One region of the Bradyrhizobium sp. CCBAU 21365 genome, then DNA from elsewhere that is predicted to be linked to it. Evidence: predicted binding sites of a transcription regulator. Region 1 holds the regulator's gene; each other region holds the start of a gene.

Region 1 (7,457 bases):
GCCTGATATAGGAGAGAGGGTCCTGCCCGCAAGGACTGGACGCAACGTTGAGGCCTGAAAAGACTGACGTTTGAAAGATTGTGTCAGCCCGGCTGCAGCGCCGGTTCAAGCCCGATCCAAGTTAACAAATCGGCAATGATGCCGCCCGCCGTCGACCGCGAACATCCGCTACACGACGTCCGCGCTGTTGAGTGAACACTCACAAACGTCGTATGCGGGAGCGGCGCACAGGCCGAGGGCGCGCTGTTTGGCCGCTGGCGGCCGATCGTCGGAAACGTCGGGAAACTGGAAAGTGCCAGCCAATCGGGACGAAAAGCCCATGGAATCGGGCCTGCAGGCCCGGAGCGGGGCTTTGGTGGCCTGTTGCAGGGTCATCAAAACCGCTAAAAGCGGTCCGACTGAAAGAGGCCATCCAGCCCTGCACCGGCCCCGTTGCGCGGCCACCAAGCAAAACCGGTAGATCCCCCATGACGCCTTTTCGACTTCTCGTTGCGGTTGCCTTGCTGCTTGCTGCCACCTGTCGTGGCTTTGCCGCCGACGTGGTGTTTCCGCCGGGCGCGCATGTCGGGATGAAGCCGCTGGTGGGCCTCAACCGCGCCAAGTCGTTCATCGGCTTCGAGACCGAGGACCAGGGCGTGAAGGTCTTGATCGCCGATCTGCCCGCGGACGCCTACAACGAGGTCGTAAGCGCCTTCAAGGCCAACCCGGCCGGTAGCGGAAACATCAAGCCGGAGAGCCTCGAGACGCCGGCCGGCCTTGCCTATTACACCGTGGAGAGCGCGCGTGACGGCACCACCAATGTGCGGCGCTATTCGATGATCCTGCCGGGACCGACCTTCTCCGGCTATGTCGCGGTGCAGGTGCCGGAGAACGCGAGCAAGATCTACACCGACGACGCCGTGCGGCAGATGTTCGCCACCGCCCAGATCCGCAACGAGGTGCCGGTCGACGAACAGCTCGGCATGATGCCGTTCAAGGTCACCGAGCTCAGCAGCTTCAAGAATGTCCGCATGCTGGCGCCGGGCGCGGCGCTGCTGATGGCCGACGGCGACGACAGGGGCCTTGAGACCAAGCCCTTCATGCTGCTTGGCATCATCGGTTCGGCCCCGGCCACACCGGATGATCGCGGCCGCTTCGCCCAGCAGATCGCCACCACGATCCCCGGCGTGCGCGACGGGCGGATCACCATGTCCGAACCGATCCGGATCGACGGCCAGCCCGGCTTCGAGACGCGCATCGACGCGGTCAGCGGCAAGGACAACACCCCGGTGACCATCGTGCAGTGGCTGCGGTTCGGCGCGCAAACATCGATGCGCATCATCGGCAGCTCCCCGCGCACCGATTGGGAAAAGGCCTTCCCGCGCTTCCGCGCGGTGCGCGACGGCATCCAGCCGCGCGGCTGACAGGCCCGCCGAAAAATCGGACTTTCGCAGCTCCACGAACGGAACTAGCCTCCTCGCACGGTTATCGGAGCGAGGAGGGGCGCGATGTTGGATCGACGACAGGTCGTTGCAGGACTCGGTACGCTGGCGCTTGCCGCGCTGGTTCCAAAACATCTCTGGGCGGCTGCGATCAAGCCCGACGATAGCTCCGCGCTGCTCGTGATCGACGTCCAGAACTGCTTCCTGCCCGGCGGCAGCCTCGCGGTGAAGGACGGCGAGCAGGTGGTGCCGGTGATCAACAAGATCGCCAAGAGCTTTGCCAATGTGGTGATGACGCAGGACTGGCACACGCCCGGACACATCTCCTTTGCCTCGACCCATTCCGGCAAGAAGCCGTTCGAGATCGTCGACCTTGCCTATGGCAAGCAGGTGCTGTGGCCCGACCACTGCGTCCAGGGTACCGATGGCGCTTCGCTGTCGAAGGATCTCGCGATCCCGCAGGCCGAGCTGATCATCCGCAAGGGTTTTCACAAGGACGTCGACAGCTACTCCGCCTTCACCGAGGCCGACGGCAAGACCACCACCGGGCTCGCCGCCTATCTGAAGGCGCGCAACGTCGAACGGGTTTTCGTGGCCGGGCTCGCTACCGACTTCTGCGTCGCATGGACCGCGCTCGATGCGCGCAAGGCCGGCTTCGAGACCTATGTGGTGGAAGATGCCTGCCGCGGCATCGACACCCAGGGATCGCTCGCCAAGGCCTGGGACGACATGGCCAAGGCCGGCGTCAAGCGCATCCAGTCCTCGGATATCGCGTGAGGCGCTGACTCGCGAGATCCGCATGGCCGCGTCTGCGTCACCCCTGGCATTCGATCTCGCGCAGCGCCTGCCATCGCCGCGCCTGGCGGGCCTGATCGTCCGGATCACCGGTTATCGCGAGACCGCGACGGGCCGGTTCGCACAACGGCAGACCGCGCCGCTGATCGTCCCGCTGATCATCAGTTTCGGCTCGCCGTTCCTGATCGCGCTGTCGCGCGAGCCCAGTGCGGCCGATCGTCAGCTCAGCTTCGCCGCCGGCCTGCATGCCGGGCCGGTTTACATCGAGTCCGACGGTCGCGCCGCCTGCGTACAAGTGGATTTCACCCCGCTCGGCGCCTACAGCTTCTTCGGCGGCGCCGTGACCGACCTGGTCGGGCGCATGGTCGATATCGACGATGTGCTGGGCCATGATGGCCGTCGTCTGCGCGAGCAGCTCGGCGCCGTGACGTGCTGGCAGCGCCGCTTCGACCTGATCGAGGCGTTCGTGCTGCGCCGCGCCGGCCGCATGCCATCTCCCGAAGTCGCGTTCGCCTATCGAAAGCTGGCGCGTTCGGCCGGCGCTATCAGCATCACGGCACTGGCCGACGAGATCGGCTGGAGCCGCAAGCATCTGGCCAGCCGGTTTCGGTCCGAGCTCGGCCTCGCCCCCAAATCGCTGGCGCGCATGATGCGGTTTCACCGGGCGAGCCGGCTGGCACAAAGCCAAGCCGCGCTTGGCTGGGCGGGGATCGCGGCGGAAAGCGGCTATGCCGACCAGGCCCATCTCGCCCGCGAGTTCGTCGAATTCGCAGGCGAACCGCCAACCGCTTGGGCGCGCCGCCAGGCGCTGACCGACCGCCGGCTGGTTCACGCCGGCGATGGGCTGGCGGACTGGTAACAAACCTTCAAGCCGACGCCGCGCTGCCTCGTGCAGGATGGCGCCGTCAGCCAAGGAGGTGAGCGACCATGACGCACGACATCGAACCGCCCCGCATCTACCCGACCCTGCGCTGCAAGGACGCCGAGGCGATGACCAATTGGCTTACGACGGTGCTTGGGTTCACCGAACGCGTCGTCTACCGCGATGGCGGCGTGATCCATCACGCCGAACTCGCCTATGGTTCCTCGATGCTGATGCTGGGCCAGGGCCGTGACGATGCATATGGCAGGCTGGTCGGCGACCTCGACAACCGCCGCACGGACTCGATCTATATCGCCGTCGACGATCCCGATGCGCTGCACGCGAAGGTCAAGGCCGCCGGCGCAAAGATCGAGATGGACCTGCGCGACACCGACTATGGCAGCCGCGACTTCGCCTGCCGCGATCCGGAGGGAAATCTCTGGAGCTTCGGCACCTATTGGCCGAAGGCGCACGAGAAGCCGCGGCCGTGACCCGGCGCAATCCGCCAGCTCACAAACGGGCAGCCGGGATCGGACAGATCAGGCGGTGATGTCGGCGGTCGGGGCGGCCTTGGCGCCGCCCTTGGAGACGCCGACCAGTGCCGGACGCAGGATGCGCTCGCCGATCATGTAACCGGCCTGCACGACCTGCACCACGGTGCCCGACGGCACCGACGGATCAGGCACCTCGAACATCGCCTGCTGGAAGTTCGGATCGAACTTCTCGCCGATCGGGTCGAACTTCTTGACGCCGTTCTTCTCCAGCGCGTTGAGCAGCGAACGTTCGGTCAGCTCGACGCCTTCGATCAGCGCCTTCAGGCCGGGATCGGCGGCTTCCTTGGTCTCGGCCGGCACCGCATCGAGCGCACGCTGCAGGTTGTCGGCGATGTCGAGCACGTCGCGGGCAAAGCCGGTGATGCCGTAGGTCTTGGCGTCGGCGACCTCGCGGCGGGTGCGCTGACGGAGATTCTCCATCTCGGCCAGCGTGCGCAGCGTGCGGTCGCGCGCCTCGGCGAGTTCCTTGGTCAGCGCCTCTGCCGATCCGGCCTCGGGCTCGTCAGGCATGATGTAGGGCTTCGAGACCACGGGCTCACCCGTCGGCGCCGAATTCTCGGTGTTGTCATTGGCCCGGTTCGGATCGGTCATGGCTTGCCTTCTCGAAAACTCGCGTCGGTTCAAATCTTGGGGATTGCTTGCCGGGATATCGTGCTTTGGGCGGCGAAAATCAAGCGCAACATACCGGTCTCGGGAACTGGGATCTCCGGCTTGGGTGAAGAAAACCCGTCAAATGAAAGCGAAATCGCCCTCCGGTCAGCCGCCCAGCATCTTGCTGACGATGCGCGCGGCATAATCGACGGTCGGGATCACCCGCGCATAGTTCAGCCGCGTCGGTCCGATCACGCCGAGGACGCCCACGATCCGGCCCTGGGCGTCGCCGTAGGGCGCGATGATGGTCGAGGAACCCGACAGCGAGAACAGCTTGTTCTCCGAGCCGATGAAGATCCGCACACCCTCGCCGCGTTCGGCGCGGCCGAGCAGATCGATCACGCCGCGCTTGGTTTCGAGATCGTCGAACAGCGACTTGATGCGCTCGAGATCGTCGAGCGCATGCAGGTCCTCGAGCAGATTGGCGTGACCGCGCACGATCAGCTGGCGGTCCTCGTTCTCGCCGCCGGACCAGCTCGCGATACCCGCCGCGACCACCTTTTGCGTGAGCTGATCGAGCTCGGCGCGGTTTTGCGTCAATGCCGTCTCGAGCTCGAGCCGCGCTTCAGCCAGCGTCCGGCCGCGGATCCGCGCATTGAGGAAGTTGGTCGCTTCGGTCAGGGCAGAGGATGGAACACCCGGCGGCAGCGCCAGCACGCGGTTTTCGACCTGGCCGTCTTCGCCGACCAGCACGACCAGTGCCTTCTCCGGCTCCAGCCGCACGAACTCGATGTGCTTCAGCCGCGCATTCGACTTTTGCGTCAGCACCACCGCCGCGGCGCGGGTCAGTCCCGACAGCCGCGTCAAGGCTTCGCCAAGCGCGGCCTCGACGGATTGCGCGCGGCCGACGGCCGCAAGCTGGGTCTGGATCGATTGGCGCTCGGCCTCGGTGAGGTCGCCGACCTGCATCAGCGCATCGACGAAGAAGCGCAGCCCGAGTTCGGTGGGTAACCGGCCGGCGGAGGTATGCGGCGCATAGATCAGGCCGAGCTGCTCGAGATCCGACATCACGTTGCGGACCGAGGCCGGCGACAGAGGTAATGCGATCAGGCGCGAGATGTTGCGCGAACCGACCGGCTCGCCGGTCGCGAGATAGCTTTCGACGATTTGACGAAAAATGTCGCGCGAACGCTCGTTGAGCTGGGCGAGCCCGGCATGCGGCGCGATCAGGCCAATCGGATCGTGGTGAGTCACACTCCAGTCCCTCACAATTACTGCATAATTTGTCGATCCGGGAGGCCGATGACAAGCATGCATTCGGCCCCGTCGTACCGGACCATACCGGGGGCCGAAAACCCTTGCCGCTGCCCCTTCCCCCTCCTACAAGCACGGCCAGCCAATTTTCTCGGATTTCTGGAGGATTTCATGCGGCCAAGCCGCCGTGCACCCGATGAACTGCGTCCCGTGTCGCTGGAACGCGGCGTCGTCAAATATGCCGAGGGTTCCTGCATGGTGAAGTTCGGCGACACCCATGTGCTGGTGACCGCCACGCTGGAAGAGCGGTTGCCGCCGTGGCTGAAGGGCCAGGGCCGCGGCTGGGTCACCGCCGAATACGGCATGCTGCCGCGTGCCACCCTGGAACGCACCCGCCGCGAGGCCTCGGCCGGCAAACAGGGCGGCCGGACGGTCGAGATCCAGCGGCTGATCGGCCGCTCGCTGCGCGCGGCCGTCGATCTCGAGGCGCTCGGCGAGCGTCAGATCACGGTCGATTGCGACGTCATCCAGGCCGACGGCGGCACCCGCACCGCCTCGATCACCGGTGCCTGGGTGGCGCTGGCCGACTGCATCAACTGGATGAAGACCCGCAACATGCTGAAGACCAATGTGTTGCGCGACAACGTGGCGGCGATCTCCTGCGGCATCTACCAGGGCACGCCGGTGCTCGATCTCGACTATGCCGAGGATTCCGAGGCCGACACCGACGCCAATTTCGTCATGACCGGCGACGGCCGGATCATCGAGGTGCAGGGCACCGCCGAGAAGACGCCGTTCTCGGAAGGCGAGTTCCTGGCGCTGATGGCGCTGGCGCGCAAAGGTGTCGCGCGTCTGGTCGACTTGCAAAAGATCGCGGTGGCGTAGTCAGATTGGTTATGCATCGCCGAATCACCGGAAGGCTCGTCATCGCCACCCATAATCCCGGCAAGCTTGCCGAGATGCGGGAACTGCTGGCGCCGCACGGCGTGGAGGTGGTGTCGGCCGGCGAGCTTGACCTCACCGAGCCCGAGGAGACCGGCGACAGTTTTCGCGCCAACGCGGCGATCAAGGCGATCGCGGCGGCGAAGGCGACCGGACTGCCCGCCTTCGCCGACGATTCCGGCATCGTGGTCAACGCGCTCGACGGCGCACCCGGGATCTACTCGGCGCGCTGGGCCGGCGAGGGCAAGGACTTCATGGCGGCGATGACGCGGATCGAGCGGCTGCTGCAGGAACGCGGCGCCACCGCACCGGACCGGCGCAAGGCACATTTCGTGTCGGCGTTGTGCGTGGCCTGGCCCGACGATCATCTCGAAGAGGTCGAGGCCCGCGTCGATGGAACCCTGGTCTGGCCGCCGCGTGGCACTGCCGGCTTTGGCTACGATCCGGCCTTCCTGCCCGACGGTTACACGCGGACCTTCGGCGAGATGACCAGCATCGAGAAGCACGGCCTGCCGCCGCTCGGGCTCGGCCTGTCGCATCGCGCCCGCGCCTTCGTGAAGCTCGCGGAGATCTGCCTTGAGCCACGCTGACCGAGAAGCCTTCGGCGTCTACGTGCACTGGCCGTTCTGCCTGTCGAAATGCCCGTATTGTGATTTCAACAGCCACGTGCGGCATGCGCCCGTCGACGAGGAGCGCTTCGTGCGCGCGTTCGCCCGCGAGATCGAGACGACGGCCGCGCGCGTGCCGGGGCGGCAGGTGTCCTCGATCTTCCTCGGCGGCGGCACGCCGTCGTTGATGCAGCCGCAGACCGTCGGTGCCGTGCTCGATGCGATCGGCAAGCACTGGCAGGTCTCGCGCGATGTCGAGGTCACGCTCGAGGCCAATCCGACCAGCGTCGAGGCGACGCGCTTTCGCGGCTATCGCGCAGCCGGCGTCAACCGCGTCTCGCTCGGCGTGCAGGCGCTCGATGACGCCTCGCTGAAGGCACTGGGCCGCCTGCACACCGCACGCGAGGCGCTCGACGCGGTCGCGATCGCG
Region 2 (7,457 bases), 1.2 Mb from region 1:
GCGATCTCCTTGCTTAGAGATGGACCTTGCGCCCGGCCGTCGGACGGCCGGGCGCAAGTCTTGTCAGAAGTCCATCGGCGGCGCGGCGGCCGCGTGAGCCTCGGATTTCTTTGGCTTGTCGGCGACCAACGCTTCCGTGGTGATCAATAGAGCGGCGATCGAGGCTGCGTCCTGCAACGCCGTACGGACAACCTTTGCGGGGTCAATCACCCCGGCCTTGACCAGATCCTGATATTCACCGGTCGCAGCATTGAAGCCCCAGTTGTAGCTGGCGTTCTCAAGCAGCTTGCCGACCACTAGCGAGCCGTCCTCGCCGGCGTTCTGGACAATCTGGCGCGCCGGTACCTGGATCGCCCGGCGCACGATGTCGACGCCGGCCTTCTGGTCCGCGTTCGCCGTCCTGACGCCATCGAGCGCCTTGAGCGCGCGGAGCAGCGCGACGCCACCGCCGGGGAGGATGCCTTCCTCGACTGCAGCGCGCGTGGCATGGAGCGCGTCGTCAACGCGGTCCTTCTTCTCCTTGACCTCGACCTCGGTGGCGCCGCCGACGCGGATCACCGCAACGCCGCCAGCGAGTTTCGCGAGCCGCTCCTGCAGCTTCTCGCGGTCATAGTCCGAGGTGGTTTCTTCGATCTGCCCCTTGATCTGGGCGACGCGGGCTCCGATGTCCTTCTTGGCACCAGCCCCGTCGACAATAGTGGTGTTCTCCTTGTCGATGACCACTTTCTTGGCGCGCCCGAGCATGTTGAGCGTGACATTCTCGAGCTTGATCCCGAGATCCTCGGAGATCGCGGTACCACCGGTAAGTGTGGCGATGTCTTCGAGCATGGCCTTGCGGCGATCGCCGAAGCCCGGCGCCTTCACCGCAGCGATCTTCAGGCCACCGCGCAGCTTGTTGACGACAAGCGTTGCCAGTGCTTCGCCCTCGACGTCCTCGGCGACGATCAAGAGCGGCTTGCCGGTTTGCACGACAGCCTCCAGCAGAGGAAGCATGGTTTGCAGCCCGGACAGTTTCTTCTCGTGGATCAGGATATAGGGGTCTTCGAGCTCGACCTTCATCTTTTCGGCGTTGGTGACGAAATAGGGCGATACATAGCCGCGGTCGAACTGCATGCCTTCGACCACTTCGAGCTCGGTATTGAGGCTTTTGGCCTCCTCGACCGTAATGACGCCCTCGTTGCCAACCTTCTGCATTGCATCGGCAAGGAAACGGCCGATCTCCGTGTCGCCATTGGCCGAGATCGTCCCGATCTGCGCGATCTCGTCATTGGACGTGACCTTCTTGGCATGCGCCTTCAAGTCGCTAACAATTGCCTCCACTGCGAGATCGATACCGCGCTTGAGGTCCATCGGATTCATGCCGGCGGCAACCGATTTCGTGCCTTCCTTGACGATGGCCTGCGCCAGCACGGTGGCCGTCGTGGTACCGTCGCCGGCCAGATCGTTGGTCTTGGACGCCACCTCGCGCACCATCTGGGCGCCCATGTTTTCGAACTTGTCTTCCAGCTCGATTTCCTTGGCGACGGTGACGCCGTCCTTGGTGATGCGTGGTGCGCCGAACGACTTTTCGATCACCACGTTGCGTCCCTTGGGACCGAGCGTGACCTTCACCGCATTCGCCAGTGTATCCACTCCCCGCAGCATGCGCTCGCGGGCCTCGGTCGAAAACTTCACGTCCTTGGCAGCCATGTTCCAAATCTCCTTTCCTTTATGACTGTCAGTTTTTCAGCGGGGTCAGGCGGCCTTCTTCAACTTGCCGCTGTGTTCGACGATGCCCAGGAGATCGCTCTCCTTCATAATCAGGAGATCCTGGCCATCGATTTTCACCTCGGTGCCCGACCATTTGCCGAACAAGACCCGGTCGCCGGTCTTCACATCGAGCGGGACCAATTGACCTTGCTCATTCCGCGCGCCCGGACCAGCAGCGATGATCTCGCCTTCCTGCGGCTTCTCCTTTGCGGTATCGGGAATGATGATGCCGCCGGCAGTCTTCTCCTCGGCATCGATGCGGCGCACGAGCACACGGTCGTGCAACGGACGGAAATGCATGCACATCCTCCTTAACAGTCTAGCGATGTCATTTAACCGGGGCCGCTAACCAGCCCCCGGCGGAAAAACGACCTAGGAACCGAAAAAATCCAATTCAAGAGGGGCGGCTAAAATTTTTGGCACTTCCAACAAAGGACTGCCAATGCGCTCTTGAACAGCTTGCCGCGGCGACCCAACCGGACGCACGACAATCCTTGTAAAATATTGTTATTAAATGAGAACTTTCGCTTGTCTTGGTTGGCGGTCCGAATCGGTGCGGGGCGATCTCTGCCGCCCATATGGTCCCGGATCACGCTAGTCCCGGGAGTGTCGTTGCTGGTAGCGCCTCGCGCATTGCCGCTGCAAGCGACTATGACCTGGCCGGCATCAGGACCTACGCGTCGTTGGTGGTGATCGAAATTGGCGCCTGGTGACTTGGAAACAGATCGCGGGTCACTAAGTGCTAGAACCGAAAGTGCGAACCCTACGGTTAGGACCCGTAAGCACGAGGTGGTGTCATGAAAATTCGCCGCCGTTTTAAGCAAACCGTCACCCTCGAAGGACGGCTCGCCGACGAAGCCAAACGCATTAGAGACGAAGCAAACAAGCTTCCTCCAGGGCCGGAGCAGGCAGAGCTTCTACGAAAGGCTCGCGAAAGCGAAATGGCAGCCGAAGTAGCTGGTTGGATCACATCTCGCGGACTACAGCCGCCGAAGTGAGACGGCTTCCTTTGACGGCTTCAGATCATCCGATCTCCGACAGCCTTACATGCCAGGCGCGCTACCCTCCGCAATCCGCGTGAATTCCTAAAGTACTGGCTCAACGCGGCAAGCAAGCCTTTACTTCGGTAAGACAAGCATCCAATTGCGCCTTTATCTCACGCACCTGCTCCTCCAACGCTGCGAACGAGGCTTCACGGGCCGTGAGCACAGTCCTACCGTCCTGGTCAAGAGAGCCAGCTGCAATTCCAAGATAAGCTCTCGGCGGCAGCTTACCTTGGCCACACTCAATGACAGTCTCTATACGGATTGCCATGGTCAAACCTCGCCGGAGCGCAGCAGTTGGCCCTTACCTCTCTCATCTTCTGCTGCTAACGAGCTTCGAATGCGAAAGTCGTCTTAAAGAAACGGCGCCGCAAATTCGAACCGCGAAGTCATTGGTCCTTGACGGCAAGCGATCTAGAGCAGCGTGGGCAATCTTCAAGAGCGGGTGCCCGAGCGAAGGCTCCAGAATATCTTCGATCGGCGTCATACAGCGAGCCTGAACTGTCGGCCAGGTTTGAAACCATTGCTTCGGGCGAGGTTCACAGAGTGTCACCCTGCATCAAAGGCCCGAGGGTGAACTCGGGACCCCTCAATACCAAAATTCGCCTACTCTTCAATGGTAACCTGCGACTCGGTTGCGAGACCAGCAAGAGATTCCGCAAGAGTGTGGCGCAGAGCTTCATCTGAAGCATCGGTCGCTTTCCAGATCGTGATGTGCGGCACCTCGCTACGACCACTCCAGACAAGACTGTACTTGCGGATTAGTCCACTTGCCTTCACGCAATCAAGGGCCTCCGTCAACGCATCATGAACCTTCGTAGTCATCACAACCTCATCGTGAGATGAGACGATGTTGCTCCCCGTCATTCAAGTCCAGTCCGTACCATGGCTCGCGCCACCTCAAGCTCGCTAATCGCCTGGCGCAGCGCTGCTCGTGCCGCAGCCTTGTCGCCATTCGTGCAAGCTGCGCAGAGGTCTTCGAGATGGCGGGCCGCCGCCTTAGCGTGTGCGATAAGGTCTGCGGCACCCGCAAAGGCTGGGCGGCGCTTTTTGTCAATCATTAAACCTTCTCCCATCTTTCTCTCGAGCGCGTGTCTCCAGGAGACGAGTGTGGCGACCGCAGAGGGCTATGCCGCGCGTTGTACCTGGGGCGATCGCCCTTCGAGAAACTTCCGCAAAGCTTCCTCTTCTTCCTCCATACGCCCCTGGAAACGTTCCCGCTCAGCGCGGGAAGGAGCGGAATCGCGCAGGCGCCGATAGTGATCGATGATTTTCTCGTGCCCGCGGATAATGAAAGCTTCGAGCCCAGACATGGCGCGCCTCTACGCTGCTGCGTCCGCCGATTGCCCAAGCGCCGGCAGACTGAAGGGAAATGTCGCTTTGACAAGAGCTTCGGCTTCGGCCTGTTCTTCCTCCAGCCGCTTTGCAATGAAGGCCCGCTCCAGGTCCGAGGCTTGCGTCGCGAGCAACCGCTGGTAGCGGTGAATGTTGTTGCGGTACGCCCGCAGGCGGGCAAGGTTCTCATCGATCATCGTCGTCTCCTGACGGTCGTCATGCTTTCCTTGTGCAAGAGGAAAAGCCCCCTGGCGCCGAAAATTTAGGCGTGGGCGGCCCACCGTCAAGACTCCGCGCGGCCACTCAACGGCCGGTTAGCCACGCCGTTGCGGGAAGCAAAAATTTTTCCCCGCCCTCTTGAACTTTTTCCAGGCTTGAGGATTCTTTTGGTCACGCAGAGATGCGTGCCGGGGCGCCAAATGGGCTCCGGACTGAAGGCGGGCACCGGCAGGTGTCCGGTGCCGGCTCGTACCCAACTTGCTCTCAGGAGGATTTGGCTATGAGGTATGATTGGACTCCCCTCTGGAGGTCGACCATCGGCTTCGACCGCCTTTTGGACGTTCTCGACGAGGTCCAGCGGACTGCCGACGAGAGCTATCCCCCCTACAACATCGAGCGTCTCGACGAGAACCGCTTCCGAATTTCGGTGGCTCTGGCCGGATTCACGCAGGACGAGATCGCGCTCACCGTCGAGCAAAATGTCCTGACGCTCGAAGGCCGCAAGGCTGAGAAAGAAGCGAAGAACTTCCTGCATCGCGGCATTTCGGCACGTTCCTTCCGGCGCCTATTCACGCTGGCCGACCATGTCGAGGTCGAGAGTGCTCGCTTCGAGCAAGGCCTCCTTATCATCGACCTTCTGCGCGAAATTCCGGAAGCGATGAAGCCGCGGCGCATCCCGATCGGCGAAGTCAACAAAGGCAATGTCAGGCGGATCGAGGCGAAGGCCGCCTGATCGATCTTTCACTCGGGCGCAGTCCACCCGTGCGGATCACCGCGCGGTTACTCGATCTCGTCCTTAGATTTCTCGCGAGCAAAGTGGCCGCCAAGACGGCGGCGACTTCCTCGCGATGACACGCATGCAGCCAGCAAGAAAGGAGCGAACATCATGGTGAGCACGGCAGCACTTCCCTCGGTCTCCTCGGATGGAGGGCTCTCCCGATACCTGACGGAGATTCGAAAATTTCCGTTCTTAGAAGCGTCCGAGGAGGCCAGCTACGCCAGGCGCTGGCGAGATCATGGCGATCGCGAGGCCGCTTATCACCTGGTGACGAGTCATCTCTGGCTGGCGGCAAAGATTGCGATGAAATATCGCCGCTACGGTCTGCCGATTGCTGATCTCGTTTCGGAAGCAAATCTCGGATTGATGCAGGCCGTTAAGCGCTTTGAACCTGAGAGGGGCTTTCGTCTGGCCACCTATGCGATGTGGTGGATCAGGGCATCTGTCCAGGAATACATTTTGAGGTCCTGGTCACTCGTCAAGTTGGGCACCACGGCTGCCCAAAAGAAACTGTTCTTCAATCTCAGAAAGCTCAAGAACAGGTTGTCCGCTTTTGAGGATGGCGATCTGCATCCGGACCAGGTGAGTTACATCTCGGAACACTTACAGGTAAGTCCGTCGGAGGTGATCGAGATGAATGGGCGACTGCGTGGTGACGCCTCCCTCAATATCTCGATATGCGACGATGATACTTCCCAGGAATGGCAGGATCGTTTGGCTGATCCTTCGCCCGATTCTGAAACCCTACTGGCGGACGCCGATGACTACGAACGACGGCGGGCTGCTCTGTCGGAGGCACTCAAGGTGCTGTCGGCGCGTGAACGCGCGATTTTGGAGGCGCGGATGCTAACCGACGAGCCAAAGACGCTGGATGACTTGGCGCGAGAGCACCGCGTTTCGCGCGAGCGAATTCGACAGATCGAGCAGCGCGCCTTCGAGCGCCTGAAGGTCGCAGTACATACCAAGGTCGGCAATTCCTTGCCGCCCCCCGCTCGGAAGCGGGACGAAAGGGATGCAAAGCCTAGCTCTGCTAGCCAAAGAGCTCTTGAAAATTCCTGCGGTTGACCTAGGTCGTCCAGCGGCTGGGCTCTCTGGCTATCACGGCAAGGGAATTAACATCCTTCGGGAGAAACGATCATGAGCGCGAAGGAGGTTCAATTTTCAACGGGTGCACGGGAGAAGATGCTTCGGGGTGTCGACGTACTCGCCAATGCCGTCAAGGTGACGCTCGGGCCGAAGGGCCGTAACGTCGTGCTCGAAAAGAGCTTTGGCGCCCCGCGGATCACAAAGGACGGGGTGACCGTCGCCAAAGAGATCGAGCTTGAAGACAAGTTCGAGAACATGGGCGCACAGATGGTGCGGGAGGTTGCTTCGAAGACCTCCGACCAGGCAGGCGATGGGACCACGACTGCGACCGTGCTCGCGCACGCAATCGTGCGGGAAGGCACCAAGGCTGTTGCGGCCGGCATGAATCCTATGGATCTCAAGCGCGGTATCGATGTTGCTGTCGAAGCGGTCGTCAGCGAACTGAAGAAAAATTCGAGAAAGCTCGCTTCAAACGAGGAGATCGCGCAAATTGCTACCATTTCTGCCAATGGCGACAGGGAGATTGGACGCTTCTTGGCGGATGCAATGAAGAAGGTCGGCAACGAAGGCATCATTACGGTCGAGGAAGCCAAATCGCTCGAGACCGAACTGGAGGTCGTGGAGGGCATGCAGTTCGACCGCGGTTACATCTCACCCTATTTCGTTACCAACACCGAGAAGATGCGGGTCGAGTTCGACGAACCCTACATCCTACTCCACGAAAAAAAGATCTCGAGCCTGCAGACTCTGCTTCCTTTGCTCGAAGCGGTGGCACAAAGTGGAAAGCCCCTGCTGATCATCGCGGAGGATGTGGAAGGCGAAGCTCTGGCGACACTCGTCGTGAACAGGCTACGCGCCGGGCTGAAGGTCGCCGCCGTCAAGGCGCCGGGGTTTGGTGATCGTCGCAAAGCCATGTTGCAGGACATCGCTATCCTCAGCGGCGGGAACTTTATCAGCGAAGATCTTGGCACCAAACTCGAAAACGTCACGCTGAACATGCTTGGACGTGCCAAGAAGGTGATGATCGACAAGGATGACACAACGATCGTCAGCGGCGCCAGCAAAAAACCCGAAATCGAGGCGCGTGTCCGGCAGATCAAAACGGAGATTGAGGAAACCACCTCGGACTATGACCGCGAGAAATTGCAGGAGCGGCTAGCAAAGCTAGCCGGCGGAGTTGCCGTGATCCGAGTGGGCGGCTCGACCGAAATCGAAGTCAAGGAGCGTAAGGATCGGGTCGACGATGC
Region 3 (7,457 bases), 1.8 Mb from region 1:
AGATCGCTTTACCCTGGGCTGGCTGATGGGTCGCCTACACAAGCACTCCTTCGGCCCTATTATGCTGCTGCTCGCTGTGGTCGCTATTGCACCGGGTGTCTCGATCGTAGCCGGCCTGCTACTCATGATCCCCGCGTCCCAGGTGATCGCGGTCTTCGGTCTAATCACGGGGGCGACCAACCAGGGCGGAGCTATGCACTTCCCAAAATCCAGTAACGGTGGGGTGCGTCCTGACTGGTTTGGTAACAATTCTCACCCGCCACCCGGCTGCAATGCAAAGTGCTGATTTTGAGATATTGCACAAGGCGTCCTCACGGAAATCCGTGAAACGGCGAGAATTCATCACGCTTCTCGGCGGCCGCTTTTTGCTGGTTCCTGCAAAAAAGGCCCAAGCATCTCTGCCGGGCCTTCGTTATTGTTGAGCTCTGAACGAGTAGGACTTAAAAATCCATACCACCCATGCCGCCACCTTGAGGCATGCCGCCACCGCCGGCGTTCTTCTTTGGCAATTCGGCCACCATGGCTTCGGTAGTGATCAGGAGCGCCGCAACAGAAGCCGCGTTCTGAATCGCCACACGAACGACCTTGGTCGGGTCGATGATGCCCTTGGTGACCAGGTTGCCGTACTCGCCGGACTGGGAGTCAAAGCCGTAGCCATACTGATCCTTCTCCAGGATCTTGCCGACGATGACGGAGCCGTCCTCGCCAGCGTTGATCGCGATCTGGCGGGCCGGCGCAGACAGCGCCTTGCGCACGATCTCGACGCCGGTCTTCTGGTCATCGTTCTTGGTGCGCAGCCCCTTGAGATGCTCGGAAGCACGCAGCAGGGCGACGCCGCCGCCCGGCAGGATGCCTTCCTCGACGGCCGCGCGGGTCGCATGCATCGCGTCATCAACGCGATCCTTGCGCTCCTTCACCTCGACCTCGGTCGCGCCGCCGACGCGGATCACCGCGACGCCGCCCGCGAGTTTGGCAAGACGCTCCTGCAGCTTTTCACGGTCATAGTCCGAGGAGGTCTCCTCGATCTGCGCCTTGATCTGCGCCACCCGCGCCTCGATGTCGGCCTTCTTGCCGGCGCCGCTGACGATGGTGGTGTTCTCCTTGTCGATCATCACCTTCTTGGCGCGACCGAGCATGTTGAGCGTGACGTTCTCGAGCTTGATGCCCAGATCTTCCGAGATCGCCTGGCCGCCGGTCAGGATCGCGATGTCCTGCAGCATGGCCTTGCGGCGATCGCCGAAGCCCGGAGCCTTCACGGCCGCGACCTTCAGACCGCCGCGGAGGCGGTTCACGACCAGGGTCGCGAGCGCTTCGCCCTCGACGTCTTCCGCGATAATCACAAGCGGCTTGCCACTCTGGACGACGGCTTCCAGCAGCGGAAGCAGTTCATTCAACTGAGATAGCTTCTTTTCGTGGATGAGGACGTAGGCGTCTTCCATTTCGGCGCGCATTTTGTCGGCGTTGGTGACGAAGTACGGCGAGATGTAGCCGCGGTCGAACTGCATGCCCTCGACGACGTCGAGCTCGGTCTCGAGCGACTTGGCTTCCTCGACGGTGATGACACCCTCGTTGCCGACCTCCTTCATGGCGTCGGAGAGGAACTTGCCGATCTCCGCGTCGCCGTTGGCCGAGATGGTGCCGACCTGGGCGATCTCCTCGTTCGAGGTGACCTTCTTGGAGTTCTTCACGAGATCGGCGACCACGGCTTCCACCGCGAGGTCGATACCGCGCTTCAGGTCCATCGGGTTCATACCGGCGGCAACCGCCTTCGCGCCTTCACGGACGATCGCAGCCGCGAGCACGGTCGCGGTGGTGGTGCCATCGCCAGCTGCATCTGCCGATTTGGAGGCAACTTCTCGCACCATCTGCGCGCCCATGTTCTCGAACTTGTCCTCAAGCTCGATCTCCTTGGCGACAGTGACGCCGTCTTTGGTGATGCGGGGGGCGCCGAACGACTTGTCGAGCACGACGTTCCGGCCCTTGGGCCCGAGCGTGACCTTAACCGCATTGTTGAGAATTTCAACACCGCGCAACATCCTGTCGCGGGCGTCGACGCCGAACTTAACTTCTTTGGCCGACATCATGATCTCCGTTTTCAACTGTCAAATCCGAAAGACCGCGCGACTCGGCGAGCTCTTTAGGGACGTGAGTTCAACTTGCGGGCCTTATCCTTCTCCTTCGAGACGCTGGCTGCTTGGGATAAGGAAAACAGACTGGCGCTTAGGCGACCTTCTTCTTGGCGGCGGGCAGCTCGGTGAGAACGCCCATAATGTCGCTTTCCTTCATGATCAGTACTTCCTGATCATCGAGCTCGATCTCCGTACCTGACCACTTGCCGAACAGGACGCGGTCGCCAACCTTGAGATCGATGGGCAGCTTGCCGGATTCGTCGCGGCCGCCTGGGCCAACCGCCGTGATCTCGCCCTGCGAAGGTTTTTCCTTGGCGCTGTCCGGAATGATGATGCCGCCAGTGGTCTTCTCTTCGGCTTCGATACGCTTGACCGCAACGCGGTCGTGAAGCGGACGGAATTTCATGCTGCCCTCCTGTTTTCTTGTTGTTGTTGCTTTGGACGAAATGGCAGTCGTGGCCAGCGAGTGCTAATCAGCACATAAGCCGCCGCAAGGGGACGTACAAGACCGTCCCGAAACGATATTCGCTCAGAGCATCACGAAATAGCTGCCAAGACCGCGGCGGCTAAGGATCCGGTGAAGGCCAGCTGTGTGGTGCGAAAGTCGTTGGACGCCGCGTCATCAAATTTGAGAAAGCTTCCCATCGCGCAGGGGCATTGCGTTGTTCTCGACGTGCGCCAGAATACGCCGGACGTCGGTCGCTTCTTGTGCAGCCATTCAGCGGTGCTTGTCGAGATCGAGTGGCTCGTCACTCGCGAGGCGCTTCGGCATCAATGCGCTGAGCGTCAGCCAAATCGACCGGGTTGATGGAAATCCTCTCCACCGTTGAAGTGCGCGGCGGCGCCGCCGGCACCGTGATCATAGTGGCAACCCGGCGAAACGCCTCGAACGACAATCCTTCGATCATCTCCTCATCGGTGATGACCTCGTAGGCACCCGGAGGCAGGAGGCGGTCGATGCCCTTGATCCGGAAGGGATGCTTGAAGGTGACCGTTTCGCGTCGGGAGCGCATGGTCATGATCGGCTATCCTTCAGAAACGGCTTTGCATCGGCGCGATAATGAAGCAATCCGTTTACAGTGCTTTCTGTGCCGAGATTAGCTATCTCTTTATCATGAGATGGCTGCGAAGTCACCAAACACAAGGCAATACACATCGCGGATTTGTATAGATGCCGGCGGACGAAATGCTTGCTGATGCCAAGTGAAAAAATGCGAGTTGGCGATCGGCAAGCATCGCGACTCGGAGAGAAGAAATGCTATCTCGCAAATCTACCAGCCGAGATAGACTTGCAGCGGTTGGCTACAACCGTCATGTCGCGATGGGACGGTTCTGGCACGGTCTTCATCGTCACGCTCTTATGACGATGGTTGCTTACGCCTTCTTGCAGCACTTCCGCATTGCCAAGACGGGGCGCAAAAATGAAACGACGGCCACCACCTCAGCCCAACCTGCCAGCCGCGCGTCCCGCCATCGTCGCTCTCATTCTTCAGCCATCAGATCCGCGATACGGGTACTGCAGAACACAGGTCAGCGAAGAGCAAGGCGTGAACAAATCTGCCAAAGTCGTGTTAGCGCCCACCCGAAGCACCTTTATGATCGTGCAGGAAACGGGCGATCCGCGTCTTCAACACGGTGGCGTCGTGCGATTTGCCCGAGGCCGCGTGCTCGAAGAGCCTGCGCTGGACGTCAGTAGGCAGATCATTCCATTCGCTGACAAGGGCGGCACCCAGACATTCCAGGACTCTGCGCTCCACATCGCGCAAATCGCTGGCTTCATAGGGTAAAGGCCACGCCAACTCCTGCGCTCCGCCTTCCTCGTCCCAACGGTCGAGAGCGGTTGCCATTTCTTCTCCCGACGTTGGCCTTCGACCTTTCTTTTTGACCATTCTATATAGTCGCATATATCGGCATTAAGCGCCATTCGCTCGATCGCGGGGCGATCCGAAGCGCCAATCCTTCCAGTACCGAGAATGCCGCGGCCGCGGAACTCGGTAGTTCGCCCATCGGTTATTGCAGCGGTTTGTTCGCGCGGCGTACAGACTCAAGGTTCACCATGGATGTGATCGTTACACCGGCAGAGGGAGGCACGGTTTGGCAGCTGACGGACCTGCTCGGCCGCTCGATGGGGCGCATCACGGCAAGCGCTCCACGTCAGTTCATGATCCATCCGGAGGGCCACGCATCGGAAACTATGGCCGGCATACAGCAAGGGCCGCACGCCTCGCTCGACGCCGCACTGGCTGAGATCGAGAGGCACACCCGGGGCGTCTGCCGTCGAAATCCTGGCGAAGATCAGCTTTAGACAGCGCCCAACAATCCAGATCGTCGGCAGAGTATCCTATATTTACTGCGGGAAGATCTATATGTTTTACAGGTAACGCCCGCCCAGATTGCCTGATGACGGGACCGTCAGTTCCGGTAGAAGGAATTGTGGATTTTCGCGCGAGGACCGAGCGAATGTGGGCTCCGGCGGATGTCACCGCCGATCATTGCGTTGCCGTGTTCGCCGAGATCTTTTGGCGGCTCGGCTCGACGCAACCCTGACAGTGCGGAGGGAACCCGCTTGAGCCGCTTGGTCATCGTCTCCAACCGTGTCGCCTTGCCGGCAGAAGCTGCGCAGCGCAGCGGCGGGCTCGTGACCGGCCTCGTCGACGCTCTGCATCAGGCTGGAGGCTTATGGTTCGGGTGGAGTGGCAAGCTTGGAGAAACAACACCAGAGCCGAACGTTTTTGAGACCGAGGGAGTGACGTACGCTACCGTCGATCTTACCCGCGCGGACCATGACGGCTACTACAGCGGCTTCTCCAACGCGGCACTGTGGCCCTTATTCCACTATCGCCTTGACCTCATGAACTTTACCCGCCGGGACTTGGCCGCCTATCGACGGGTGAACGCCGTGCTCGCCGACGCCCTCGCGCCCCTGCTCAGCCCGAGTGACCTCGTCTGGGTGCATGACTACCATCTGATCCCGATGGCCGAGGAACTTCGCCGCGCCGGCGCCACACAGCGGATCGGGTTTTTCTTGCATACGCCGTTTCCGTCTTTGGGGGTGCTGGCGACCCTTCCTCACTACGGCGACCTGCTGAAATCACTGTGCGCTTACGATCTCGTCGGCTTCCAGACGGTGGAGGATTTGACCGCCTTCCATGACGCCATCCTTCGCCGTGCAGGAGGCACGATTTCGTCCGATGGCCACGTTCACGCTTTCGATCGGGTTCTGCGCGCCGGCGCCTTCCCGATTGGTATCGATACTGAAGCGATCGCCGAAATGGCTAGTCGCGCTGTGAAATCCCGAACGGCCCGCCGGCTGCAGGAGAGTCTCCGGGGGCGCAAGCTCATCATTGGGGTGGACCGGCTGGATTACAGTAAGGGTCTCGAGCACCGGTTCAAAGCGTTCGCCGCCTTTCTCGAGGGCTATCCCGCATACCGCAACCACGTCCGCTTGCTGCAGATCGCCACCGCAACGCGCAGCGACGTTCCTGAATACCGTGCGTTGCGACAGAGGCTTGGTGCGCTGGCGGGCGACGTGGCCGGTCGCTACGCGGAACTCGATTGGGCGCCGATCCAGTATTTGAACAGGAGCTTCTCGCAGCGTTCGCTCGCTGGCTTCTTTCGGCTCAGCCGCGTCGCTCTTGTCACTCCGTTGCGCGACGGAATGAACCTGGTTGCCAAGGAGTATGTCGCTGCACAGAACCCCGATGACCCTGGCGTGCTCGTTCTCTCGCCCTTTGCCGGCGCGGCCTACGAACTCGACACTGCCGTGATCGCCAACCCGTATGACCCCGACGCCGTCGCCGAAGCATTGCAGACAGCGCTGGGGATGCCACTTGGAGAGCGATGCGATCGTTGGCGGGCCATGATGGTGGTACTACGCCGCAATAGCATTGCGGCGTGGCGCGAGAGTTTCCTCGGGGCTCTCAGCAGCTAACTGTGGATGTCGTTCGGGACGTGGCATCGGTGCAGCAGGTCGCGATAATCTCGTTCGTCAACGAGGCCGCCCAGTCCGCCGATAAGGTGTTACTTCGAAATCATCTCCGGGGCGGAAATGATCCACGGGTGACGGGACTACCTGCATCCGCTTGATCGTCCCGCCGAACCAGAAAGACCAAAGGCGAATCGCCTGCAGCATTCTCCGTCTTCGCGTCAACGTAGTACACTTCTTCTTCTGGCTTGGCGCGACGCACCCTGATCGGCGACTTCCCATTCCAAAGCGGCCTGTGTCCGACCATCATTCGCTTCAAATCATCTTGCAGCCAGTCCTCCTTGCCGAGTTCTCTGGCCTGACGAATCGTCGCAGCTCTGAACGCCAGAATGGGCTGACCGTCGATCTCCAAAACGAAGACAGTCGGCGGCGGCGCCTCGGCTTTCGCTGGTATAGTCATCCGGATCACTCCTTCCTCTGCTGGCCGACGCGGCCTTCCGAACCCGGCGTCGCGGCCAGCGCAGGACGCCTCGTCGCCTTTGTAGCTACTGCCCGCCTGATTCAGATTCACGGATTTTCGGCAACAGAGATCAGGCAACAGCCATCGATGGTAGTACTAGCTTCCTCCCGTGGCCCGTAGACCCTTCTCAACTGTGGATGCAACAAATGACCAATGAGCAAACCCATAAGTCCACCTCAGTCCAGAAGACCAGGAGCGGCTGCGAGAACTCCGGACTCAAAAGCCAGCCCGCAACTTACCCAAGCTCGCACTGACGCCGGGCGCGATGCTTGCTGACCGGGTCGCTGAAACAGTTGGTTCTTGGTGCTTCATCATCATCCAAGCGTCCTTCTTGGCATTTGGATCATGCTGAACATGATAGCATTCATCAGACATTGGGACCCTTTTCCCTTCATTTTGCTGAACTTGGTTCTTTCCTTCCAGGCGGCTTACGCAGCGCCCATCATCATGATGAGCCAAAACCGCCAATCTGAGATTTGAGCTGCTGCCGGTTTGATGGACACCGAGATCAGGTGTTTCATGAAGCCGGAGGTGGGCGATGAAGAGACGGAAGTTCAGTCGCAAGGTCGAGGCGGTTAAGCTGGTGCGGGAGCGCGGGGTATCGGTGGCGCAAGCCGGCCGGGACCTGGATGTTCATGAGAATGTTCTGCGCAAGTGGGTGAAGGAGCTTGGCGCCGATCCGGTACAGGCCTTTCCCGGTCATGGGCAGATGAAGCCCGAGCAGCACGAGATCGAGCGGTTGCGCCGTGAGGTCGCCAAGCTGAAGGCCGAGCGGGATATCCTAAAAAAAGGCCGAAGCTTTCTTCGCGAAGGAAGCGACATGAAGTTCGTCTTCATCGCGAAGCACCGGGCGATCTGGCCGGTGAACTCAAAACGGGATTTG
Region 4 (7,457 bases), 3.7 Mb from region 1:
AAGCGCTACTCGAACTGATCGGCGTCGCGCAAGATTCGGCAATGTGGACCGACAACCCACCGCAGCGTGCGAACTTCCGCGCGTGGACAGAAATCATCTGCAACGATCTTCTGCCGAGCGACACGAACAAAGAGCGTCGTGGGGCGGTCAAAAGTGCGCTGGAGTCCGCATGGACGTTCTCTAACTGGCTGACGCATTCAAAGTCCGCTACCTGGCTTGATGCCGACATGGCGCACGTATTAATCCAGCTTGCCTGCGGAATGGCGGCTCGGTTGATCATTCGTGCATTGCGCGGTGTACCTGAAGAATGCCCGAACTGCGGCCTGCCGCATCTCGAACCACAACACGCAGAAAACGCAGCCGCGCCCAACATACTCTGGGAACGGCCGCACTGCGCAGATTGCGGATGGAGCGGCAGGCCCATCCCACTCCTCAATCTTGAGGACGGACAACCGATTATCACTCGCGAGGGTGAAGAGTCCGAAGAGCCCAGCATAATGACAGTTCCGCTGCGCAAGATTGTTAGGCCCGGCGATCCGCCGATCGAGCCGCTAAAGAAGAGAGAAGCCGGGCCACCGGAGCCGGTCGTCTATTTTGCCTACGGATCCAACATGTGCACCGCCCGGCTGCGTGAGCGCACGCCGAGCTGCAAGCCACTCGGCATTGCTACCCTGCCCGGTCATACGCTTCGCTTCCATAAGCGCAGCAGGGACAAGTCTGGAAAGTGCAACGCATTTGCTAGTGGCAACAACGACAACGTAATCGGGGTCCTCTTCAGCTTCGATCCATCCGAGCGCGCCACGCTAGATGCGGCGGAAGGCGTCGGCAGCGGCTACGAGCACGCAATTGTCACGGTCATCAACGAGAAAGGTCGCAGGCGAAAGGTCCTTACCTATCGCGCAACCCCTGAGCACATCGACGACAACCTCAAGCCCTACAGCTGGTACAAAGATTTTGTCCTCTCCGGAGCTAGGGAACACGGCTTGCCGCCCGACTATATTGAAAAGCATATCCAGTCTGTAGAAGCGATCGATGACCCCAATGCGACACGCGACAAGAATGAGCGGGCCAAGCTGGGAAGTCCCGAGCTGTGATGCTACGAATTCGGCGCGCGTTATCGATCCGGACCGGCAGCGCAACTCCGAGACGATTTCCACAGACATAATGGACTACGGTGGTTAGTCGCTTGGTGAGTGGGCACGCCTATTGTGTTGAAAGTTATGTTCAACCGGCGGAAGGCGCGTCCGCCCTTCGGGACGTTCTCCGGACGCGCTGTGTACGGCGCGACGAGATCAACGCGCTCGGGCTGAAGTCGATCAGGCACGCTGACGACCTGCCTGATGGGCGCGATCGTGGGGATGCTGACGCAGCCGTAGACACAGTAGCCCGGATGGAGCCAACGGGTCGCGCGAACGCGCGCCCGATGACAGGCTCCGCACAATCCGGGGCGGTGCTGACGCGGTGAAGCTCCCTGTCAGGATCGTTGTTGGGCCGGTCGACGGCGCGGACGAACGTCGCCGCGCATTGAGCCGTCGCTTGCAATAACGCGATGACAGGGGATCGATGGGTCGTAATTCGTGCGCATTATGGCACCAACCGCGCGTGCAGCTTTCGAATTGCCGGCCTTAGCAGCGACAGCTTTGTACGACATGGTCTTCCCCTTTGGGATCTTGCGCACGATGTCGCGAGCCTTATCCGAAAAGGTTTTCATAGGCGAAGTGTAGCAGATTTCTTTTTGCTTGCGGTTGGAACGAGCGCGTCGCGCTGGCACGGAAGATTCGACCGGACGTGCCGGTGTTAGTTTCGAAATGCGCGTCGCCGTCCTAACATTGTGGGCAGCTATTGGCCCCTGGCGTCGTTTACCGCGCAGTGCCGGCGTGGACGCAAACGGAGCATTGCGGACATCGACCGGCGGCTCCGCCCGATGCGATTCGACGTGAATGACCCATTTCGGACCTCCCAACTTCTTAGGTGAAGTCGGGTCAGACCGAGGATCACTCCTGGGTTTGATGTTGACTTGCATCAAAAACAGGTGGGCGCGGCATGTTACTCAGCAAAATGGGGCATACGAGGAGATAAGCAAATGGTGACGCAAAGCAATCCCCACTTCTTTACAATTTGGGCCAAGGAGCGTCTCGATGAAATGGACGCCGCAGTGACATCGCTTGAAGGCAAGGTAGCCGAGGTGCAGGCCGATGTCCGCGACAAGGCTGAGAAGATTCTGGCTGAACTGCGCAAGCAGCGTGATGACTTCCGGGACACCATGAAGAAGCAATCGGAAGCTAACGAGGCCGCCTGGATCCAGGCGAAGGCAAAACTAGAGGATGACTGGCGCTCGTTCGAGGCCGAGGTCAGGAAATATGTCGAGAGCTTCGGCAAGCAAATCGAGCACCAGCAGGCGATGTTTAAGCTTCAAGCCGATGCCCAATTGAAAGCGTGGCGCGAAGCGGCCGACAAACTTGGCAGCGATGCCAAAAAATTCGCTTCTGAGCGTCGGGGCGATATTGACGCCGCCGTGAAGCGTATGAACGCCGATGCAGTCGAGGCGGAGAAAAAACTTGAGAAGTTGAACCAGGCGGGGACCCAGTCATGGTCCGCACTTATGGCAGCTTTGACGGAAACGCGTGCTGCCTTCGATCGCGCCAATGAGGCGGCACGGGACGCGTTCAAGCGAGCTGCCTGATCAAAGCACACTGGTTGGACTCAGAGAGACCGCCGCAAGGCGGTCTTTCTTTGGTACTCTACGAGGATCAAGAAATGACATTTGGCGGACTTCCGAAATTGGCCCATCGCGACATCTTGCGTTGCCGCACGAACTTGGTCGCTATCGGGGCAAAGCGGACGTAGAGTCACGCCGACGGTTTTATGGGTACACGGCCAAGAAAATCGTCATGCCCGGGCTTGACCCGGGCATCCATCGACCAGGAGAATCTCGCGAAGCAGGATGGATGGCCGGGTCAAGCCCGGCCATGACGGCCGCGAAAAGCCTACGCCTTCAACTCCACCGTCTTGAACTCGGCCGGCAGGATCACCTCCAGCAGTTCGACGTCGTCGGAGTAGTCCAGGATCATGTGCCGGATGCGCGGCGGCTGGGTCCAGGCGCTGCCTTGCTGCATCAGGGTCTCGCCCTCGCCTTCCATGTAGGTCTTCACCCAGCCCTTGAGCACGTAGACCATCTGGAAGTCGACATCGTGGAAGTGCAGCTTCGACACTTCATCGGGATTGCACGGTCCCTGCAGCCGGATGACGTGTGCCTGCGCGAGGCCATGCGAGGCGGCGGCGATGCCGAGGTCGCGGTACTTGGCATAGGCGCGCAGCCCGTCGGCCTTGAAGTCCTCTTCGCGGTGATGGCTGATCGCGACGCGCTGCTTCGGCCGCGCCTTGGTTGCAGCTTTCGCTGCGCTCTTCTTCGCCGCCGAGACGCGTCCCTTCGACTTGATGGTCTTGCGCGCGGACGATTTCGCGGACGTCTTCTTGGTGCCGGCGCCGAGCCCCGACCATTTCTTCTTCACCGCGGTCTTGGCTGCCGATCTTGATGCCGTCTTCTTGGCCATTGTTCGCCTCCCGTCTTTTTGTGACGGAGAGAGGCTAACACAAGTCGCGCGCCGCGAGGCGAGCAAAGGCGCACAGCGCGCTTTTGCTCCCTTGCCCGCTCAGTGCAGCCGGAACACGCCGTCGACGGCGCGCAGCTCGGCCGGCTTGACCAGCTTCGAATGCGCCACCGTCACCGAAAACAGCGGGCCTTCGAGCTTCGCCTGCCAGAACGCGAGGAAATCCTGCAGCGCCGGAAATTTCGGAAACAGGTCGTAGTTCTGCCAGACATAGGTCTGCAGCAACGAGGGGTGATCGGGCATCCGATAGAGGATTTGCGCCGTCGTCAGCCCGTACCCCAGCAACTGCTTCCGGAAATCGTCGGAAACAACCCCACCAACTCGCGAGACCATGCCAACCTCCTGTGACGGAGCGCATTCACGTGGTGGCCGACCTCCCCCGCCGGACCACCGGCAATGGATGCGCTCACATGAGAGAAATGTGACGCACGCGACTAACCCATCTCAAGCCTAAATGTTTAATAGGTTGTTGAAATTTCTTGCGTTGGCAGCAGCTTACCGCATCTGCTAATAGCCCCCGCGCCCTCTCCCTGGCGGCATTAAGGATGTCGAAATGATCTCGGCATCCCTTTGGCAGGCGGCACTTACGAGTGCCAATTTTTCTGCTAGAGGCACTTGCCCGCCGCCAAGGCTTGGCCTATCTCCTGCCTAGTCAGTCTGGCACTCGCTGGGCTGGACTGCTAACTCTCCAAAAATCTACAGCATCTACAAATGTTTAGGAGGACTGCATGAAATTCCGTCCGCTTCACGACCGCGTCGTGGTCAAGCGTATCGACGCCGAAGAGAAGACTGCTGGCGGCATCATCATTCCGGACAGTGCCAAGGAAAAGCCCTCGCAGGGCGAAGTCATCGCCGTTGGCCCGGGCGGCCGCGACGAAGCTGGCAAGCTGATCCCGATCGACCTCAAGGTCGGCGACCGCGTCCTGTTCGGCAAGTGGTCCGGCACCGAGGTCAAGATCGACGGTGAAGACCTGCTGATCATGAAGGAAAGCGACATCATGGGCGTGCTCGACGTCCCCGCTTCCAAGAAGAAGGCGGCCTAAGCGCCTCCTCCCTCCCCAGGCAAACCATTCCAAGGAAAAATTCAGATGGCAGCTAAAGAAGTCAAATTCTCCGTCGAGGCACGCGACAAGATGCTGCGCGGCGTCGACATCCTGGCCAACGCGGTGAAGGTCACCCTCGGTCCGAAGGGCCGCAACGTGGTGCTCGAAAAGTCGTTCGGCGCTCCCCGCATCACCAAGGACGGCGTCACCGTCGCCAAGGAGATCGAGCTCGAGGACAAGTTCGAGAACATGGGCGCCCAGATGGTGCGCGAAGTCGCCTCCAAGTCCGCTGACGCGGCCGGCGACGGCACCACCACCGCGACCGTGCTCGCGGCTGCGATCGTGAAGGAAGGCGCCAAGTCGGTCGCCGCCGGCATGAACCCGATGGACCTGAAGCGCGGTATCGACCTCGCGGTCGAAGCCGTCGTTGCGGACCTCCAGAAGAACTCGAAGAAGGTCACCTCGAACGAGGAGATCGCCCAGGTCGGCACCATTTCGGCCAATGGCGATGCCGAGATCGGCAAGTTCCTCTCCGACGCCATGAAGAAGGTCGGCAACGAGGGCGTGATCACGGTCGAGGAAGCCAAGTCGCTCGAGACCGAACTCGACGTCGTCGAGGGCATGCAGTTCGACCGCGGCTACATCTCGCCCTACTTCGTCACCAACGCCGACAAGATGCGCGTTGAGATGGACGACGCCTACATCCTCATCAACGAGAAGAAGCTCTCCTCGCTGAACGAGCTGCTGCCGCTGCTCGAGGCCGTGGTGCAGACCGGCAAGCCGCTGGTCATCGTCGCCGAGGACGTCGAAGGCGAAGCCCTCGCCACCCTCGTCGTCAACCGCCTGCGTGGCGGCCTGAAGGTCGCGGCCGTCAAGGCTCCGGGCTTCGGCGATCGCCGCAAGGCCATGCTGCAGGACATCGCGATCCTGACCGGCGGCCAGGCCATCTCGGAAGACCTCGGCATCAAGCTCGAGAACGTCACGCTGCAGATGCTCGGTCGCGCCAAGAAGGTGATGATCGACAAGGAGAACACCACGATCGTCAACGGCGCCGGCAAGAAGGCCGACATCGACGCCCGCGTTGCCCAGATCAAGGCGCAGATCGAGGAGACCACCTCGGACTACGACCGTGAGAAGCTGCAGGAGCGTCTCGCCAAGCTCGCAGGCGGCGTCGCGGTGATCCGCGTCGGCGGCGCGACCGAGGTCGAGGTGAAGGAGCGCAAGGATCGCGTTGATGACGCGATGCACGCGACCCGCGCGGCTGTCGAGGAAGGCATCGTCCCGGGCGGCGGCGTCGCCCTGCTCCGTGCCTCCGAGCAGCTCAAGGGCCTGCGCACCAAGAACGACGACCAGAAGACCGGCGTCGAGATCGTGCGCAAGGCGCTGTCGGCTCCCGCTCGCCAGATCGCGATCAACGCCGGTGAAGACGGTTCGGTGATTGTCGGCAAGATCCTGGAGAACAAGGCCTACAACTACGGCTTCGACTCCCAGACCGGCGACTATGCCGACCTCGTCAAGAAGGGCATCATCGACCCGACCAAGGTCGTGCGCACCGCGATCCAGAACGCTGCCTCGGTGGCCGCGCTCCTGATCACCACGGAAGCGATGGTTGCCGAGCTGCCGAAGAAGAACGCCGGCGGCCCCGCGATGCCTCCGGGCGGCGGCATGGGCGGCATGGACTTCTAAGCGACGAAGTCGTCCCGGACGCGGTGCAGCGCGAAGCGGTGCACCGCAGAGCCGGGATTTCGCTCAACGACAACGAAATGCAGAACCCCGGCAGCGATGCCGGGGTTTTTGTTTGGGCAAGCTCGCTTGCTGCAGCGCGGCCAATGCGGATACTTTGCACAACCTCACGCTGAGACAGGAGCCTCACGCGGCTCCCAGCATGCACGTTATGCACAACACTCTCCGTAAACATACGTTGGTCTGAGTTGACAATTTCAAAAAAATTTTGCGCGAGAGTCGCAAACCGAACCGACAGCGTCATCTTCGTCCCGCACAGTAAGCTCGGGACGAGATCGAACTTCACTCTCAAAAATCCGAATCGAGCACGGAGCGTCAGCTCCCGTGACGCGGGCGAGCGTTGCGGAGAATGCTTTCACTTGCGAGGGAGGCTGTACGGTGGGCGAAAGCGAAGAGGTTTTCTGCCGAGCCGCCTGAAGAAGCGGCGTTGAAGTCACATTGAAGATTCGTTCAAGGAGGGACCTGGCCGGTTGGAAGAAGCCCAGTGACGAGCATGCAGCCCCCACTGCCCGATGCTCCGTCAACCGCCGCAGGTGCGCGATGCCCCCCAACTACCCCGCGCACCGATCTGGGGCCAATCCAACCGGCCGGACTATTTCGGCAAGGCAAAAAGCAAAAGGCAACAATATGGGAGGGAGGCGCTCATGGGCATGGTGATGGTCAGATGTCCGCAAACCGGACACGCGATTTCCACCGGAATCAAAACCGATCGCGAGAGCTTTCGACGCAGCACCGTGTTCTTCGCGCGCACCCCCTGTCCGTTTTGCCGCGCGGATCACGCCTGGTTTGCGCGGGATGCCTGGGTCGATGAGCCGAGCATCCGCGTGCGGCGACGCCGCGGCGGCGGTTCGCCGGCCTGAAAATGGCCGCCACTTTTGACGACCGCGATGGAGGGACACCATGGCGCAGGTGCAGATCTCGACGGAAACGTCTGCCTGGCTGCTGCAGGCCAAGGACTTTCTCGACGAAGCGCGACGGCTGAAACCCGGTCTGAAGCGCAATGAGTTGCGCGAGACCGCAAAGGTGCTGCGCGAGATTGCGAAGCTCGAAGGGGCATCCT

The links. Region 1 encodes HrcA, which represses chaperone genes, less so after heat shock. Its sites were predicted from a motif close to GTTAGCACTCNCNNNNNGNGAGTGCTAAC; they were not measured.
Region 2: groES (co-chaperone GroES) is a predicted target of HrcA. The motif match lies at 2,165-2,193, and genes of this name have one in related genera.
Region 3: XI02_RS36855 (co-chaperone GroES) is a predicted target of HrcA. The motif match lies at 2,575-2,603, and genes of this name have one in related genera.
Region 4: XI02_RS28215 (co-chaperone GroES) is a predicted target of HrcA. The motif match lies at 4,268-4,296, and genes of this name have one in related genera.

Annotation. Positions count from the first base shown of each region.
Region 1 covers NZ_CP030036.1:183,206-190,662, forward strand. Annotated here, with positions in the region: gene XI02_RS00840 (hypothetical protein) at 468-1,403, shown strand; gene pncA (bifunctional nicotinamidase/pyrazinamidase) at 1,488-2,198, shown strand; gene XI02_RS00850 (helix-turn-helix domain-containing protein) at 2,221-3,075, shown strand; gene XI02_RS00855 (VOC family protein) at 3,144-3,569, shown strand; gene grpE (nucleotide exchange factor GrpE) at 3,618-4,223, opposite strand; gene hrcA (heat-inducible transcriptional repressor HrcA) at 4,389-5,477, opposite strand; gene rph (ribonuclease PH) at 5,649-6,362, shown strand; gene rdgB (RdgB/HAM1 family non-canonical purine NTP pyrophosphatase) at 6,374-7,009, shown strand; gene hemW (radical SAM family heme chaperone HemW) at 6,996-7,457, shown strand, end outside.
Region 2 covers NZ_CP030036.1:1,384,883-1,392,339, reverse strand. Annotated here, with positions in the region: gene groL (chaperonin GroEL) at 64-1,689, opposite strand; gene groES (co-chaperone GroES) at 1,735-2,049, opposite strand; gene XI02_RS06480 (hypothetical protein) at 2,547-2,747, shown strand; gene XI02_RS06475 (hypothetical protein) at 3,399-3,617, opposite strand; gene XI02_RS06470 (hypothetical protein) at 3,920-4,105, opposite strand; gene XI02_RS06465 (hypothetical protein) at 4,115-4,324, opposite strand; gene XI02_RS06460 (Hsp20 family protein) at 4,627-5,079, shown strand; gene rpoH (RNA polymerase sigma factor RpoH) at 5,233-6,189, shown strand; gene groL (chaperonin GroEL) at 6,262-7,457, shown strand, end outside.
Region 3 covers NZ_CP030036.1:7,850,196-7,857,652, forward strand. Annotated here, with positions in the region: gene XI02_RS46510 (hypothetical protein) at 26-286, shown strand; gene groL (chaperonin GroEL) at 441-2,081, opposite strand; gene XI02_RS36855 (co-chaperone GroES) at 2,221-2,535, opposite strand; gene XI02_RS36860 (hypothetical protein) at 2,879-3,148, opposite strand; partial or broken gene XI02_RS45645 (IS701 family transposase) at 3,335-3,672, shown strand; gene XI02_RS36865 (hypothetical protein) at 3,701-3,976, opposite strand; gene XI02_RS36870 (hypothetical protein) at 4,186-4,434, shown strand; gene XI02_RS36875 (trehalose-6-phosphate synthase) at 4,696-6,060, shown strand; gene XI02_RS36880 (hypothetical protein) at 6,161-6,514, opposite strand; gene XI02_RS45650 (DUF1003 domain-containing protein) at 6,929-7,054, shown strand; partial or broken gene XI02_RS36890 (transposase) at 7,113-7,439, shown strand.
Region 4 covers NZ_CP030036.1:5,992,265-5,999,721, forward strand. Annotated here, with positions in the region: gene XI02_RS28190 (gamma-glutamylcyclotransferase family protein) at 1-1,094, shown strand, start outside; gene XI02_RS46445 (MGMT family protein) at 1,475-2,023, opposite strand; gene XI02_RS28200 (hypothetical protein) at 2,084-2,683, shown strand; gene XI02_RS28205 (cupin domain-containing protein) at 2,988-3,554, opposite strand; gene XI02_RS28210 (usg protein) at 3,654-3,944, opposite strand; gene XI02_RS28215 (co-chaperone GroES) at 4,340-4,654, shown strand; gene groL (chaperonin GroEL) at 4,700-6,340, shown strand; gene XI02_RS28225 (hypothetical protein) at 7,042-7,257, shown strand; gene XI02_RS28230 (hypothetical protein) at 7,298-7,457, shown strand, end outside.